Regions from separate parts of the Cellulomonas sp. P2_F12 genome, predicted to be linked through region 2. Evidence: predicted binding sites of a transcription regulator. Region 2 holds the regulator's gene; the other holds the start of a gene.

Region 1 (7,788 bases), 310 kb from region 2:
CTCCCAGTAGATCCGGCCGCCCACCGACAGCAGCTCGCTGAGCCGGGTCGCGCCCAAGAGGGTCCCCGCCTCGCGACCGACCAGGTCGAGGAACATCCGGTTGGCGTCGACGATCAGGCCGTCGCCGTCGAGCCGCAGCAGGGCGACGGGTGCGACGTCCCAGGCGTGGCTACGTCCGGACGGCGGCATGGGCGAGGTAGGTGGTGATCGCGGCGACGACCTGGTCGGGCGCGCTGAGGTTGGGGCAGTGCCCGACGGCGTCGAGGAGGACCAGCTCGCTGTCCGCGAGGTGCTCGTGCACGTAGCGCCCGACCGCCGGCGGCGCGATGACGTCCTCGCGGCACTGCAGGACCAGCGCCGGGGTCGTCACCGAGGCCAGGTCCGCGCGGTTGTCGGACAGGAACGTGGTCCGCGCGAACCGCTTGGCGATCGCCGGGTCCGTGCGGCAGAACGAGTTGGTCAGCTCGTCGCCCAGCTCGGGCCGGTCCGAGTTGCCCATGATCACCGGCGCGATGAACGCAGACCAGCCGAGGTAGTTGTCGTCCATGGTCTCGAGCAGCTCGTCGATCTCCACGGCCGTGAAACCGCCCCGGTAGCCGTCGTCGTCGACGTAGCGCGGGCTGGGACCCACGAGCACCAGCCGGTCGAAGAGCTCCGGGCGCCGGACCGAGGCGAGGGCGCCGATCATCGCGCTGACGGAGTGGCCGACGAACACGGCCGGTCCGAGGTCGAGCTCGGCCAGGAGCTGCACCACGTCGTCCGCGTAGCCGTCGAGCGAGGCGTACCGCTCGGGGTCGTACGCGGAGAGGTCCGAGCCGCCCGCGCCCACGTGGTCGAACAGCACCACCCGGTGCGTTGCCTCGAACGCGGGCGCGACGAACCGCCACATGCTCTGGTCGCAGCCGAACCCGTGCGCGAACACCAACGCCGGCGCACCCGGGACGCCCGAGAGCACGACGTTGTTCCTGGTGAGCACGGCCATGGGTCGAGAGTAGGCCGCTGCGGGCCGCGATCGAGCCGTCGACGAGCCGTCAGAACGGTGGGTCGCCCCAGTCGCGGGGCGGTGGCGGAGGGAGCGGCGGTCGGTGGCGCTGGGACGACGCCGCCGCGAGGACGGGCTGTGGATGTCGATCGCGCGTGAGACCGAGCGGGCTGGTCCACGTGGAGATGCCGGAGGACCGGTCGTAGGTGACCTTCCAGCGGCCCTCCGTCTTGGCCTGGTGGTGGTGCCGGCACAGGCAGTGCAGGTTCGCCTCGCAGGTCTGGCCGTCACCGGGCCGGCTGTGGTCGTAGGGCTCGCGGTGGTCGAGATCGCAACGCACGGCAGGCTGCCGGCAGCCCGGGAAGGTGCAGGTCTGGTCGCGCACCTGGACCAGGCGCGTGAGGTCGGCGCCCGGCCGATAGGTCGCGGATCCGACCTCGCACACCTGACCCGCGGGGTCGGTCAGCACCCGGCGCCACGTGCCGTCCTGCGCGATCTCACGCGCCATCGACGCGGGGATGGGACCGAACGAGCCGAGGTAGCCCGGATCGTCGTCGAGCCCGAGGAGCGTGGTCGCCGCGACGGTCAGCTGCACCGACACGCGCCGGCCGCCCCGCGTCGGGAGCGGCCGACCGTCGGGCGTCGACTGGCGGTCGAGGATGCCCAGGAAGATGTCCGCGAACGCGTCGGCCCGCCGCTGGTCCGCGGTGCGCTCGTCGCCGTCGACGCGTGTGGTGCCCGCGAGCGCGTCCACCGTGGTGAACGCCGCGAGCGCCTGGTCGGCCGGCAGGTACGCCCCGATCCACGCCATCGAGTCGAGCGCGGGCGTCAGCTCGACGCGCCGGTCGTCGCGCCCCCGGGCGGCGCGACGCCGGGCCGCCTCGTCGTCCGCGCCGATCACGGCCGCCCGCACGTGCCGGGCGAGCTGCGGCGCGGTCATCCCGTCGGCTGCGGCCACCGCGTTCACCACCACGCCGTCGGCCGACGCGCGATCGGCCACCGCGACCTCGTCGAGGATCACGTCGACCTTGCGGGTACCGATCAGCCCGGCGGACCAGGCATCGGAGAGCGACGGGAAGTCAGCGGCCGACTGCGCCCGCACGACCAGTCGCTCGGCTGCCTGCCGAGTGCACACCAGGGCACTGGCCAGCTCGTCACCGGTGATCCGCAGGACGTCCGGACCGCTCCGCGCGGCAAGCTCGCGCACGAACGCCGCCTGCCTCGCCTGCGCGGCGGCGATCGTCTGCTCCCAGCCCATGATCGCGTTGACCAGGTGTGCACCCGGCAGGTCGGCGGGGTCGACCGACTCGAGGGTTCCCGCGAGCGCCGACACCGAGAGCCGGGGCCCGGCCACCGGGAACGACGGCAACATACGCACGGCGTCGCTCGGGTACGCGGGCCCGTCGACGAACGGGTCCACTACGCGGTAGGTGAACTCGGGCAGCGGGTCGGGGACGTAGGGCTCGGACCAGTCGGGCGGTTCGTGCGACGGGCAGGGTTCCCACGCCACGGCGTCGGCCCAGAACGGCCACGGGACGTCGAGCTCGGACGTGCCGGGTTCGAGCACAGCCGTCATGTCCGCTACCTCCTTCGCCGATGGCCTTCACCGCTCGTACAAGTGTACGAATGTCCACTGACATCGGCTGCGACCAAGGGCGATGCTGTGGATGGGCAGCTCGCCGCGCGGGCTGTGGGCGGCTCGCGGTGCGCGACGACGTGACGCCGTGGCGCTGTGACCCCGTGACGCCGTGACGCCGTGACGCCGTGACGCCGTGACGAGGACAAGGGGGCGCGGGGGGTGACGCGGCGACGGGGCGACGCAATGAGGCGGTGAGGCGGTGACGCCACAGGTCCACGCACGCCTGACCGCGGACCCGAACCCCGGGCAGCCGCGGCGCTGGTCAAGCGCGGGCGTACCCCCGCAGGCTGTCGACGACCAGCTCGGGCACCAGGTCGGCGTCGTCGCCCACGGACCGCTCCGGGAAGTCGAACACCGCCAGCATCATCTGCATCGGGTACGTGGGCGGTCGCGCGCAGCTGCGCACCAGGACGCCGTCGACCAGGAACTCGGCCCGCTCGGGGCTCCAGTCGACGGCGTAGGTGTGGAACGCCGCGACGTCGAGCGGCAGCCGCGCGGCGGCCCAGTCCTCGACGAGCGCGGGGTCGCGGAACGGGTGCAGGCCCACGCCGACCTCGGCGGACCCAGGCCGCAGTGCGTCGCCGAACACCTCCATCACGCAGATCTCGCCGCTCCGCTCGGGCGAGTCCTCGAGCCCGACCAGCCAGAACGCGGCCATCGACCGGGGTGACAGCACGGCTCGCGCGCGGAGCTCGACGAGCCCACCGCTCGGCGTCCAGCCCGCGAACGGCTCCTGCGCCTCGCGCACGACGAGCCCGTCGCGGTACGGCTGCTGCCCGCGGGTGCCGCCCACGGGGCCGGACCAGTTCCCGGACTGGATGCCGGACACACGGGTCGGCGGCAGGTGGTCGCCCGCACACCAAAGGTCCTGCGCGGGCGGGATGTACAGGCGCAGGCAGGAGCCGCGCAGCTCGTACGACGCGGCGGTCAGCTCACGAGAGCTCCACGCCGGCAGGTAGTGCGGCAGCCACACGGCAGGATCGAGGTCGGGAGCGTCGAAGTCGTCCTCGAAGACCAGTCCGTCGGGGTGGTCGGTCACGAACCCCAGTCTCCGACAGCCCCGAGCAGAAGGCAGCCCCAGAGACCATGGACGTCCCCCGCTGGGCCCTCGCGTCCGCGATCGCCGCCCCCGTCGCCATGGTCGGCGGCTGGACCCTGGCGGCGGCGCTGCAGCCGTCGTTCGACCCGGTGCAGGAGACCATCAGCGCGCTGGCGGCGTCGACCGCGACCGACCCCTGGGTCATGACCGCGGGGCTGGCGATCACCGGCGTCGCGCACATGGTGACCGCGGCCGGGCTGCGACCTGTTCCCCGCACCGCCCGGCTGCTGCACGCGCTGGGCGGTGCCGCCACGCTCGCCGTCGCAGCACTCCCCGTCGACGCCTACCCGACGGCCCACGGCATCGCCGCGGGCATCGGGTTCGGCGCCCTCGCGCTCTGGCCGGCGGTCGCCAGGCGCCGCGGGGCGACCGGCATCCTGGGGCCGGCCGTCGCCGTCGGAGCCTCCGCGGTGCTGGTCGGACTGCTCGGGGTGTTCGTCGTCGAGCTGCAGGCCGGCGGCGGCGCGGTCGGGCTGACCGAACGCGCCGTCGCCGGTGCAGAGGCGCTGTGGCCTCTCGTCGTGGTGCTGGCGCTCAGACGAGCTGGTCGCTGAGCACGTCGAACGCCGAGTCCCACCCGTCGTAGACGTCCCCGTCGCCGGGCTGCCCGCCGACGCCGTCGACGTGGAAGATCATGCGGGTGCGTGCCCCGAGGTCCTCGAGCGTCACGGTGATCACCGGCGCGAGCGCGTCGGGGTCGCCCGGGGAGGCCCAGGTGAAGACGAGCCGCTCGGGCTCGACCACCTCGCGGTACGTGCCGGCGGTCGGGTACTCGCTGCCGTCGGGCGCGATCATCGTGTACCGGTAGCTGCCGCCCGGGCGCACGTCGATCTCGACCGAGTCGCGGGGGGTCACCAGGCCGCGCGGGTGCCACCAGTGCGCGGCCTCGGCGGGGTCCGTCCACGCCTGCCAGATCGCGGCGCGCGGGGCGTCGAAGATGCGCGTGATGGTGAAGGCCTTCTGGTCCGTCTCAATCATGGTCTGCCTCTTCTCGGGTCTGTCGGATGTGTCGCAGTCGCTCGTCCAGCAGGTCGAAGCGCTCCTCCCAGTGCCGGCGGTGTCCGTCGACCCAGGTGGCGACCTCGTCCAGGGGCTCCGTGCGCAGCGCACAGGTGCGCCACTGGGCCGTGACCGTGCGCTCGATGAGTCCCGCCTCCTCGAGCACCCGCAGGTGCTGCGAGACGGCGGACCGGCTCATGGCGAACGGGGCGGCCACCTCACCGGCGGTCGTCGGCCCCTGCGAGAGCTGCGTGAGGATCGCCCGCCGGGTCGGGTCCGCGAGCGCGGCGAACACCACGCTGAGGCTGTCCCGTGCCGGCATGTGAGCAACTCCTTAATTAAGCGACGCCTTCAACGTACGACGACGAATCGCGGCGGTCAACCCCTGCGCCGCGATCGATCGCGCTCAGCGCAGCAGGTCCGCGATCCGCGCGATGCCGTCGCCGACGGCGGACGACCGCACGCTCCCGAACCCGAGCACCAGCTGCGCGCACTCGCCGGACGACACGGCCCGGTACTGCGCCATCGCATGCAGGCCGACCGACCGCTTCGCTGCCTCGTCGACGATCGCCTGCTCGTCCCGCCTGCCGCCGAGCGTGACGACGAGGTGGAACCCCGCCGCCAGGCCGGCGACCTCGATGCCGGGCGCGTTGCGCTGCAGCGCGTCGACGAGCTCAGTCCGCCGCGCGGCGTAGCGCGCTCGCATGCGCCGCAGATGACGGTCGTACCGCCCGGATCGCACGAGCAGCGCGAGGGCCAGCTGGTCGAGCACGGGCGATCCCCGGTCGGCGCGCTCCCGCAGGACAGCGACCTCGGAGGCGAGGCCGGGCGGGCACAGCGCCCACCCCAACCGGAGCGCCGGTGCCAACGACTTGCTCACCGAGCCCAGCAGCACGACGCGGTCGGGCGCGAGGCCCTGCAAGGCGCCGACCGGCTCGTCGCCGTACCGGAACTCGGCGTCGTAGTCGTCCTCGAGCACCGTGGCCCCGCGCTCGCGCGCCCACTCCACCAGCTGCCGGCGGCGCGACGGGCTGAGCAGCACCCCGGTGGGCGACTGGTGCGCCGGCGTCACCAGGACGGCGCCGGCCGACGTCGCGGCGAGGGCGTCCACGTCGATCCCGTCGTCGTCGACCGGCACCGCGACGACCACGAGCCCGAGCTCCGCCGCGAGCGCGGACGAGTCACGATCGCCGGGATCCTCGACGGCGAGCGTCGTCAGGCCGCGCGCCATCAACGCCCGCAGCACGACCTGCAGGCCCTGCGCGAAGCCCGCGGTGACCACGAGCTCCGACGGGCGCGCGCGGGCGTTGCGGACCCGGGAGAGGTAGGCGGCGAGCACCTCGCGCAGCTCGGGGACGCCCTCGGGTCCGGCGTACCCGAGCATCGCGTTGGGGGCGTCGCGCAGCGCCTCCCGCAGACAGCGCCCCCAGTCCGCGCGAGGGAACGAGTCGAGGTCGGGGATCCCGGGCCGCAGGTCCACCTGCCACACGACGGGCGGGACGGCGGACGACACGGCGCCGTCGGTCCGGACGGTGCCGGTGTCGGCCACCCAGGTCGCCGCTCCCCGCTGCGAGCGCAGGTACCCCTCGGCCTGCAGCTGGGCGTAGCACTCGGTGACGACGCCCCGCGCGACACCGAGCCGGGCCGCCAGGGCTCGCGAGGACGGCAGCCGCTCCCCCGGCGCGAGCCGCCCGTCCCGGACGGCCACCCGGACCGCCGTCTCGAGCTGGTCCCGGAGCAGCCCGGGCGCGTCCCGGTCCAGCCGGAGCAGCAGCTCCGGCGGCGAGCTGGACCACTCGACGGGCACAGAAGTGGACCTTACCGGTGCACCACTGCGTCCCTACCGTGAAGGGATCGACGGACGAGGAGGGCATCGTGGGCATCGTCAGGGTCAGCGCATCGGTCTCGCTGGACGGCTTCAGCGCCGGGCCGGACACGTCGGACGCGGCACCGCTGGGGATCGGCGGTGAGCGCCTGCACCGATGGCTGTTCCCCGACGAGGACGCCGACCGCGCCGTCGCCGCCGGAGGGACCTCCGCCGAGGGGGACGACGCCTCCGTCGCGGCCGCCCAGCACGCGAGCACGGGCGCGGTCGTCGTGGGGCGACGTACCTACGACGTCGGCGTCGAGCTGTGGGGCGACACCCCCTGGCCGGTGCCGACGTTCGTCGTGACGCACCGCGCGCACGAACCCCGGCCGATGCCCAGCGCGACGTTCACCTTCATCACCGACGGAGTCGAGAGCGCAGTGACCCAGGCGCGCGGAGCCGCGGGCGACCGGGACGTGCTGGTCATGGGCGGCGCCGAGATCTGCCAGCAGGTCATCGCGGCCGGGCTGGCCGACGAGCTGCTGCTCACCCTCGTCCCGGCCCTGCTGCACCGCGGCGTCCGGCTGCTCGATCACGTCGGCTCCGGCGTGACGGAGCTCGAGCGCACCGAGGTCGTCGCGACGGCTCAGGCCACGCACCTGCGGTACCGGTTCGTGCGGTGACGCGGCAGGGACCAGCCACGACGTGGCGGTGAGCAGCCCCGCGGGCGCGCCCCGCCCCTGCGTGGCACGCTGACCGGATGCCGCAGAGTCTCCCCCGCACCATCGGCCGGATCGCGCTCGGCGCGGGCCTCCTGTTCGCCGGCACCAGCCACCTCACCTGGAGCCGCACCGAGTTTCGCGCGCAAGTGCCGCCGTGGATCCCGGTGAGCGCCGACGCCGTGGTCCTCGGGTCGGGCGTGGCCGAGCTGGCGATCGGCGGTGCGCTCGTCGCCCTGCCGAAGCAGCGCGTCACCGTCGGGGCGATCGCCGCCGCGTTCTTCGTCGCGATCTTCCCGGGCAACATCTCCCAGCTGGTCACGCGCACGGACGCCTTCCACCTCGACTCCGACCGTGCCCGCGCGATCCGCCTGCTCTTCCAGCCGCTGCTGGTGGCCTGGGCGTTGTGGTCGACGGGCGCGTGGAGCGCCTGGCGGCAGCGGTCCGCCGGCTAGCGCGCCACTGCCCGCGCCACGCGCACGGCGTCGATCCGCGCCTCGCGCAGGAGTCCGCTGATCGGCTGGTTGTAGCCCACGAAGTACA
Region 2 (7,788 bases):
GATCCGGCAGCGTCGCCGGACGCTCGCCGTCCACCGGCACGTCGACGACGAACACGTGCTGCGGCCGGTCCCGGACGAACCCGATGCCGTCGGCCCGGTACTTCAGCTCGGTGATGTGCCGCGGACCCTCCGACCCGGGCTTGCCGTCGGGCTCGTAACGACCCGGCTCCGGGACCCGGGCCACGTAGGCGATCCGCGTGCCGTCGGGCGAGAACCGGGGCTCCGCGGCACCCAGCGGGGCGTCCGTCAGCTGCACGGGCTCGCCCCCGGCGGACTCGACGACGAACACCTGAGGCTTGCCGTCGCGCTCCGACCGCAGGAACGTCACCCAGCGCCCGTCGGGCGAGACGTCCGGTGCGGTGTCGCGGAAGCCGCGGGTCAGCGCGCGGGGCGCCTGGTCGCCGACGAGGTCGACCGACCACAGGTGGCCGGTGTACTCGTCGGTGGCGAGGTCGGGCCGGACGACCGACACGATCGCGCGGCTGCCGTCCGGCAGGACGGCAGGGGCGCCGGGGACGTGGAGGAGCTCGAGGTCAGCAGGAAGCACCGGACGAACCTACGTGCTGCCACCGACAGAAATCGAACCGACGGATCGAACTGACCCGGTCGCCTTCAGCTGGTCCGTGCGTCCTGGGAGTCCTCGGAGTCCACGGATCCGTCGGCGAGCTCGCCGTCGTCGGCGCCCTCGCGCTCGGCACGAAGGACCGTGATCGCGGCCTCGAAGTCCTCCAGCGAGTCGAACGCCTGATAGACGCTGGCGAACCGCAGGTAGGCGACCTCGTCGAGCTCGCGCAGCGGTCCGAGGATCGCCGTCCCGATCTCGTAGGCGTCGATCTCGGCCGAGCCGGCGCTGCGCAGCGTCTCCTCGACCTTCTGCGCGAGCAGCGCGAGGTCGTCCTCGCTGACGGGACGCCCCTGGCACGCCTTGCGCACACCGCCGGCGATCTTCTCGCGGCTGAACGGCTCGGTGGCGCCGGAGCGCTTGACGACGGAGAGGCTCGCGGTCTCGACGGTGGTGAAGCGGCGGTTGCAGTGCGGGCACTGGCGTCGCCGCCGGATGGTCGACCCGTCGTCCGAGGTCCGCGAGTCGATGACCCGCGAGTCCGGGTGACGGCAGAACGGACAGTGCACCGTGATCCCCTTCGAGCTGGCGCGCCGGGGTCGGACGTCGACCGGCGGCGGTGGCGTCGTGGACGCCCCCGTGACGCTAGGCCACGCTCTGCGGCGGTGCAAGGTCGTCGGCGGCGACACGCACCGCGATCCTCGCACGCACTCCCGGTGGCGGCGGGCACGTCCCGCTCAGCCAGGAACGCACGAGGGCGGCCATCCATGGATGACCGCCCTCGCGGGGACGCCCCCGTCCCTGGTCACGGGCCGACTCGCCTCGGCGCCGCGCTGTACAGCGGGTCCGTGCCGGAGCTCGCGCCCCGTCGTCCCGCACCTCGGGCAAGCCCCCCAGCTCGCCTAGTGAGGTAAGGCTAACCTAGCCGAGCGATCGGGACCCAGCAACCACGCGCGCGGATCTCGCCGGCACGGCAGGCGTCCCAGGCACCAGTGCTCAACCGGCAGGAACCACGATCACCTGGCCGGCCATCAGGCCGGCGTCCGGAAGCTCGTTCAGGCGCACGAGGTCGAACACGACGTCGCGCACGTCGTCCGACGGGCCCGCCACCGTCTCGGCGATCTGCCAGAGCGTCTCCCCCGGCGCGACCGTGTGCCGGACGACCTCCTGCGCGCCGACCGGTCCGTCGGCGGCCGCCCGGCCGCCGATGAGCGTCACGACCGCGACGAGGAGCACGGCGAGGACCCACAGGACGGCCCGGCCGCGTGCAGTCAGCCGGAGGTGCGCCGCGGACCGGCCGGCATCGGCAGTGCGGGCGCTCGGGGCGCCCGCCGTGCTGCGGGTGCTGCGGGTGCTCGACGTCGCGATCCTCGGCATCGCGGGTCCCATCACCATCGCGCTCATCGCGTCTCTCGTTCCTGCTCGGCCCGGGGGTCCCGGGGTACCGCTGATCGTCGAACGCCTGTTCGTCGAACGTCTGTACGATGTCTACCAGCATCCACCGACACTGTCGAGACACGATCGAACAGATGTTTGATCTTCCGTCCCGACATCCCTAGGCTGGCGATGCAGCACAAGCGGACCACGAGCCACTGACACGACCGCCGGGCAGCCCCCGTCGCCGCAGGTCAGGGCACGCGGGACGCCGGCTGGAGCAGGCGGAGAAGGCCGCGAGGCGGCCGCCGGACGGAGGAGGAGCGCAGTGACGGACTCACGGGACACGTCCCAGCCCGAGAAGGACCTGGCGACGATCCACGCGCTGCCCGACGGCGCGCCGGGCCCGGACGGCCTCACGGCCCGCCAGCGGCTCGTGCTCGACACGATCCGGACGTCGGTGGAGTCCCGCGGCTACCCGCCGAGCATGCGCGAGATCGGGGAGGCCGTCGGCCTGACCAGCCCGTCGAGCGTGAAGCACCAGCTCACGGCACTCGAGCGCAAGGGGTACCTGCGCCGCGACCCCAACCGCCCGCGCGCCATCGAGGTCGTGCACGCGGACGACTCGCGGGGCGTCGGCACGTGGACCGCGCCGGACGGCAGCCGGTCCAGCTTCCCCGACACGGGCGACGGCGAGCGCATGCCGGCACCGTCCTACGTCCCGGTCGTCGGCCGGATCGCGGCGGGCGGCCCCATCCTCGCGGAGCAGGTCGTCGAGGACGTGTTCCCGCTGCCCCGCCAGCTGGTCGGGGACGGAGACCTGTTCCTGCTCAAGGTCAGCGGCGACTCGATGATCGACGCGGCGATCTGCGACGGCGACTGGGTCGTGGTCCGCCGTCAGCCGGTGGCGGAGAACGGCGAGATCGTCGCGGCGATGATCGACGGCGAGGCCACGGTCAAGACCCTCAAGCGCATCGACGGCCACGTCTGGCTGATGCCGCACAACCCGGCGTACTCGCCGATCCCGGGCGACGAGTCCACGGTGCTCGGCCGCGTCGTCAGCGTGCTGCGCAGCCTCTGACGTCCCGCCGGCGCCGGACCACGGTCCGGCGCCGGCGGCTCAGAACCCGAACCGCCGCGCCACCGCGCGCACCGCGTCGGCGGAGGTCCGCAGCCCCGCCAGCTCGTCGTCCGACAGCGGCACCGGCAGCTGCTTGCCCACGCCGTGCGCACCGATGATCGTCGGCACGGACAGGCAGACGTCGCTGATCCCGTAGTAGTCGTCGAGCAGCGACGACACGGGCAGCACCCGCCCCTCGTCCTTGAGCACGGCCTCGATGATCCGCGAGCCGGCCAGGGCGACCGCGTAGTTGGTCGCACCCTTGCCCTCGATGATCCGGTACGCCGAGCCGACCACCTCGTTGGCGATCTCCTCGCGGACCTCGGGGGTGAATGCGAGGCTCCCGTCCGGGCCCGACCACTCGAGCAGCGGGACCGACCCGATGGTCGCCGAGCCCCACAGGGGCCGCTCCGTGTCGCCGTGCTCCCCCGCGATGTACGCGTGCACGTTCTGCACGGCCACGCCGGTGTACTGCGAGATGAGGTAGCGCAGTCGGGACGAGTCCAGGACCGTGCCCGAGCCGAACAGCTGCGTGCTCGGCAGGCCGGAGATCTGCAGGGCGGCGTAGGTGACGACGTCGACCGGGTTGGTCACCATCACGTACACCGCGTCCGGCGCGACCTCCACCAGCGACGGGAGCACGGCGCGGACCAGGCCGATCGTCGCCTCGGCCAGCTCGAGCCGCGACTGCCCGGGCTTCTGCTTGGCACCCGCCGTGAACATCACGATGTCGGCGTCGGCGCACACGGCGATGTCGTCGGACCCCACCACCTCGGCCATCGGCATGAACTGGATGCCGTGCCCGAGGTCGAGCGCCTCGGCCTGGACCTTCGCCGCGTTGATGTCGTAGAGGGCGACCGAGCGGGCGGCGCCCCGCATGAGCGCCGCGTACGCCATCGTCGACCCGACGGCACCTGCCCCCACGATCGCGAGCTTCGAGGTCCGACGGGGCGTGCGGAACGGGGTCAGGCCCACGTCCTCCATGTCCAGGCTCTCGGTCATCCCTCGAGGTTATCCGGAGGTCGCGAGCCGACGCAGGGCCGAGACTGCGACGGCACGGTCGGTGGTCCGCCAGAACGCAGGCAGCGACCGCGTGAGGAAGCTGCCGTAGCCGGCGGTCGCGAGCCGCGGGTCGAGGACGGCGACGACCCCGCGGTCCTCGCTGGTCCGGATCAGCCGGCCGGCACCCTGGGCCAGCAGCAGCGCGGCGTGGGTCGCCGACACGGCGAGGAAGCCGTTGCCGCCCGCCGCCTCGATCGCGTCGGACCGGGCCGAGCTCACGGGGTCGTCGGGCCGCGGGAACGGGATGCGGTCGATGATGACCAGCCGGCACGTCGCACCGGGCACGTCGACGCCCTGCCACAGCGACAGGGTGCCGAACAGGCACGTGGGCTCGTCGGCGATGAACTGCGACACGAGCGTGGGCAGCTGGTCGTCGCCCTGCACGAGGATCGGGACGTCGAGGCGCTCGCGCATGGCGGCCGCGGCGGCGTTCGCGGCGCGTCGCGAGGAGAACAGGCCGAGCGTCCGGCCGCCGGCCGCGGTCACCAGCTCGGCGATCTCGTCCAGCTGCGCCTCCGTGGCCGGCTCGCGGCCGGGCTTCGGCAGGTGCCGCGCCAGGTAGAGGATCCCCTGCTTCGGGTAGTCGAACGGGCTGCCGACGTCGAGCCCGTGCCACGGCGCGCCCTTCGGCGGCGCGGCCGGCCCACCATCCAGGGACGTGGGGCCGACGGGCTCGGCGTCGGGACGCACCTCGAGGCCGACCGCGCGCGCGATCGGGTCGAACGAGCCGCCCAGCTCCAGCGTCGCGGACGTGAGGACGCCCGACCGGCCGGCCAGCAGGTGCGTGCGGATGAGCCCGTTGACGGCCAGGGGCGCCGCGAACAACCGGGTCTGCACGCCGCCGCGGCGGTCCTCGCTGCGGGAGCACCACAGGACCGTGTGCCGGTTGTCGTCGGGGTCGGCGGCCATCCGGTCGGCGACCTCGTGCAGGGCGAGCATGGTCGCCTGTGCCATCTTGCGGCCGCCTTCGGGTGGCGCGTTGGGCCCGGTCTCCGGCTTGAGCACGCTGAGCAGGGTGCGGGAGGCGTCGCGCACGCCGGCCACGGCATCGCGGGCCGCGGGCGGCAGCCCGTCCCGGAACCGGGCCTCGGGCAGCCCCACGAGCACGGTGGCCAGGGCCTGGCTCGCGGAGTCGAGGTCCGTCGTCGGGACGCCGCCGTGCCGACGGGCCAGCCGCGCCGCGTGCTCGATGGTGCCCACCGACAGCTCGGAGGTCGCCTGGGCCGTCACGCGGTCGGTGAGCTCGTGCGCCTCGTCGACGACCAGGACCTGGTGCTCGGGCAGCACGCCGGGCGACCCCGACGCGGCGATGCCGAGCATCGCGTGGTTGGTGACGACGACGTCCGCCTCGCGCGACGCCGCCTTGGCCTTCTCGGGGAAGCACTCCGCGAGCATCGGGCACTTGCTGCCCAGGCACTCGAGCGAGGTCACGGAGACCTGTCGCCACGCCCGGTCGGTCACGCCCGGCACCAGGTCGTCGCGGTCCCCAGTACCGGTCTCCTCCGCCCACTCGCGCAGCCGCAGCACCTGCTCGCCCAGGCTCTCCGACGGGCCGGTCGCCCCCGTGCGCGCCGGCGCCGGGTGCTCGGCCGCGCCCGCGTGCTCGCCGAGGTCGAACAGGGTGCCCGCGTCGTCCTCGGGGTAGCCGCCGGCGACCTTGTGCACGCAGAGGTAGTTGTGCCAGCCCTTGAGCAGCGCGATCGACGGCGTGCGGGGCAGGTGCGGCTCGAGGGCCTTGGCGACGAGCGGCAGGTCCCGCGTGATGATCTGCCGCTGCAGCGCGAGGGTGGCCGTGGAGACCACGACGTGCTCGTTCTCGAGGACCGCGTGCCGCAACGCCGGCACCAGGTACCCGAGCGACTTGCCGGTGCCCGTCCCCGCCTGCACGAGCAGGTGCTCGCCCTTGTCGATGGTCTCCGCGACGGCCAGGGCCATCTGGTGCTGACCGTCGCGACGGACGCCGCCGAGGGCCTGGACCGCGACGTCGAGCAGGTTCTCGACGGAGGGGTCGGCGTCGGGCACCGCGTCAGCCTAGTGGTGGCCGGCGACGCTCACGGACGGGGCAGGGCGGCCGACTCGAGCTCGGCGGCGAGCCCGGCGTCGACGCGCGCCCGGATCGCCGTGCCGTCGGCCGTGTGCTCCTCGATCTGGATGTCGCCGTGCTCGTGCACGCGGCTGATCAGGTCGCCGCGGTGGTACGGGACGACGAGGTCGACCGCGACGCCGGGCCGCGGGAGCTGGTCGGCGACCAGGGCCTGCAGCTGGTCGATGCCCTCGCCGGTGTGCGCGGAGACGACGATCGAGTGCACCTCGCGCGAGCGCAGCCGGGCGATCGCCTCGGGGGTGGCCAGGTCCGCCTTGTTGAGCACGATGATCTCGGGCACGTCCATGGCGCCCGGGATGTCGGCGAAGACGTGCCGGACGGCCGCGATCTGCCCCTCGGGGTCCGGGTGGGACGCGTCGACGACGTGCAGGATCAGGTCCGCGTCGGCGACCTCCTCCAGCGTGGAGCGGAACGCCTCGACCAGCTGGTGCGGCAGCGCCCGGACGAAACCGACCGTGTCCGCGAGCGTGTAGATGCGTCCGTCGACCGTCTCGGCCCGGCGGACCGTGGGGTCCAGCGTGGCGAACAGCGCGTTCTCGACGAGCACGCCGGCGTGCGTGAGCCGGTTGAGCAGCGAGGACTTGCCCGCGTTGGTGTAGCCGGCGATGGCGACCGACGGGATCGCGTGCTTCTTGCGCGACGCGCGCTTGGTCACGCGGCCCGGCTCCATCGCGGCGATCTCGCGGCGCAGCTTGGCCATCCGGTTGCGGATGCGCCGGCGGTCGAGCTCGATCTTGGTCTCACCGGGACCGCGCGAGCCCATGCCCGCCGCGGCGCCGCCCACCTGGCCACCGGCCTGCCGGGACATCGAGTCGCCCCAGCCGCGCAGGCGCGGCAGCAGGTACTCGAGCTGCGCGAGCTCGACCTGGGCCTTGCCCTCCCGCGACTTGGCGTGCTGGGCGAAGATGTCGAGGATCAGCGCGGTCCGGTCGATGACCTTGACGCGGACGATGTCCTCGAGTGCGCGCCGCTGCGACGGAGCCAGGTCGCCGTCGACGACGACCGTGTCCGCGCCGACGCTCGCGACGAGCGCCGCCAGCTCGGACGCCTTGCCCGAGCCCAGGTACGTGCCCGGGTCCGGCTTCTGGCGCCGCTGGAGCAGCCCGTCGAGCACCTCGGAGCCGGCCGTCTCGGCCAGCTGCGCGAGCTCGCGCAGGGAGATCTCCGCGTCCGTGACCGTGCCGGAGCCCCAGACCCCCACCAGGACGACCTTCTCCAGCCGCAGCTGGCGGTACTCGACCTCGGTGACGTCCTGGAGCTCGGTGGACAGACCGGCCACGCGGCGCAGCGACGTGCGCTCCTCGAGCTCGAGCTGGTCGCCGTCGTACGACGAGTGCACCGTCCCGCCGGCGTGCAGCGAGCTCCCCGCCCTGGCGAGCACCCGGGCCACGACGTCGTCGGCCACGTCCTGCGCAGAGCGCTCGAGCGGGGCTTCGTCGGTCTCGCGGGTGGTGTGCTGCGGGTCGGTCAAGGGGTTCCTCTTCTCGTACGGTGCCTCCAGGGTCGCACGCCCGGTCGGACGCCGACGAGGCATTTCGCTGCGGGCCGAGCGCGCGGTCGTGGGTA

What was found. Region 2 encodes LexA, which represses DNA repair genes until DNA is damaged. Its sites were predicted from a motif close to TCGAACANNTGTTCGA; they were not measured.
Region 1: a site for LexA is predicted at 2,593-2,608, ahead of AC1DWH_RS08615 (HNH endonuclease signature motif containing protein). Genes of this name have one in related genera too.

The regions. Positions count from the first base shown of each region.
Region 1 covers NZ_JBFUEV010000003.1:121,001-128,788, reverse strand. The annotation lists gene AC1DWH_RS08625 (PP2C family protein-serine/threonine phosphatase) at 1-189, opposite strand, end outside; gene AC1DWH_RS08620 (alpha/beta fold hydrolase) at 170-982, opposite strand; gene AC1DWH_RS08615 (HNH endonuclease signature motif containing protein) at 1,032-2,558, opposite strand; gene AC1DWH_RS08610 (glycoside hydrolase family 16 protein) at 2,884-3,660, opposite strand; gene AC1DWH_RS08605 (DUF998 domain-containing protein) at 3,708-4,274, shown strand; gene AC1DWH_RS08600 (SRPBCC family protein) at 4,255-4,698, opposite strand; gene AC1DWH_RS08595 (ArsR/SmtB family transcription factor) at 4,691-5,041, opposite strand; gene pdxR (MocR-like pyridoxine biosynthesis transcription factor PdxR) at 5,126-6,526, opposite strand; gene AC1DWH_RS08585 (dihydrofolate reductase family protein) at 6,595-7,209, shown strand; gene AC1DWH_RS08580 (DoxX family protein) at 7,287-7,700, shown strand; gene AC1DWH_RS08575 (flavin-containing monooxygenase) at 7,697-7,788, opposite strand, start outside.
Region 2 covers NZ_JBFUEV010000003.1:431,127-438,914, reverse strand. The annotation lists gene AC1DWH_RS10155 (S9 family peptidase) at 1-547, opposite strand, end outside; gene nrdR (transcriptional regulator NrdR) at 613-1,131, opposite strand; gene AC1DWH_RS10145 (LysM peptidoglycan-binding domain-containing protein) at 1,559-1,966, opposite strand; gene lexA (transcriptional repressor LexA) at 2,265-3,017, shown strand; gene AC1DWH_RS10135 (L-lactate dehydrogenase) at 3,057-4,058, opposite strand; gene AC1DWH_RS10130 (ATP-dependent DNA helicase) at 4,068-6,140, opposite strand; gene hflX (GTPase HflX) at 6,170-7,693, opposite strand.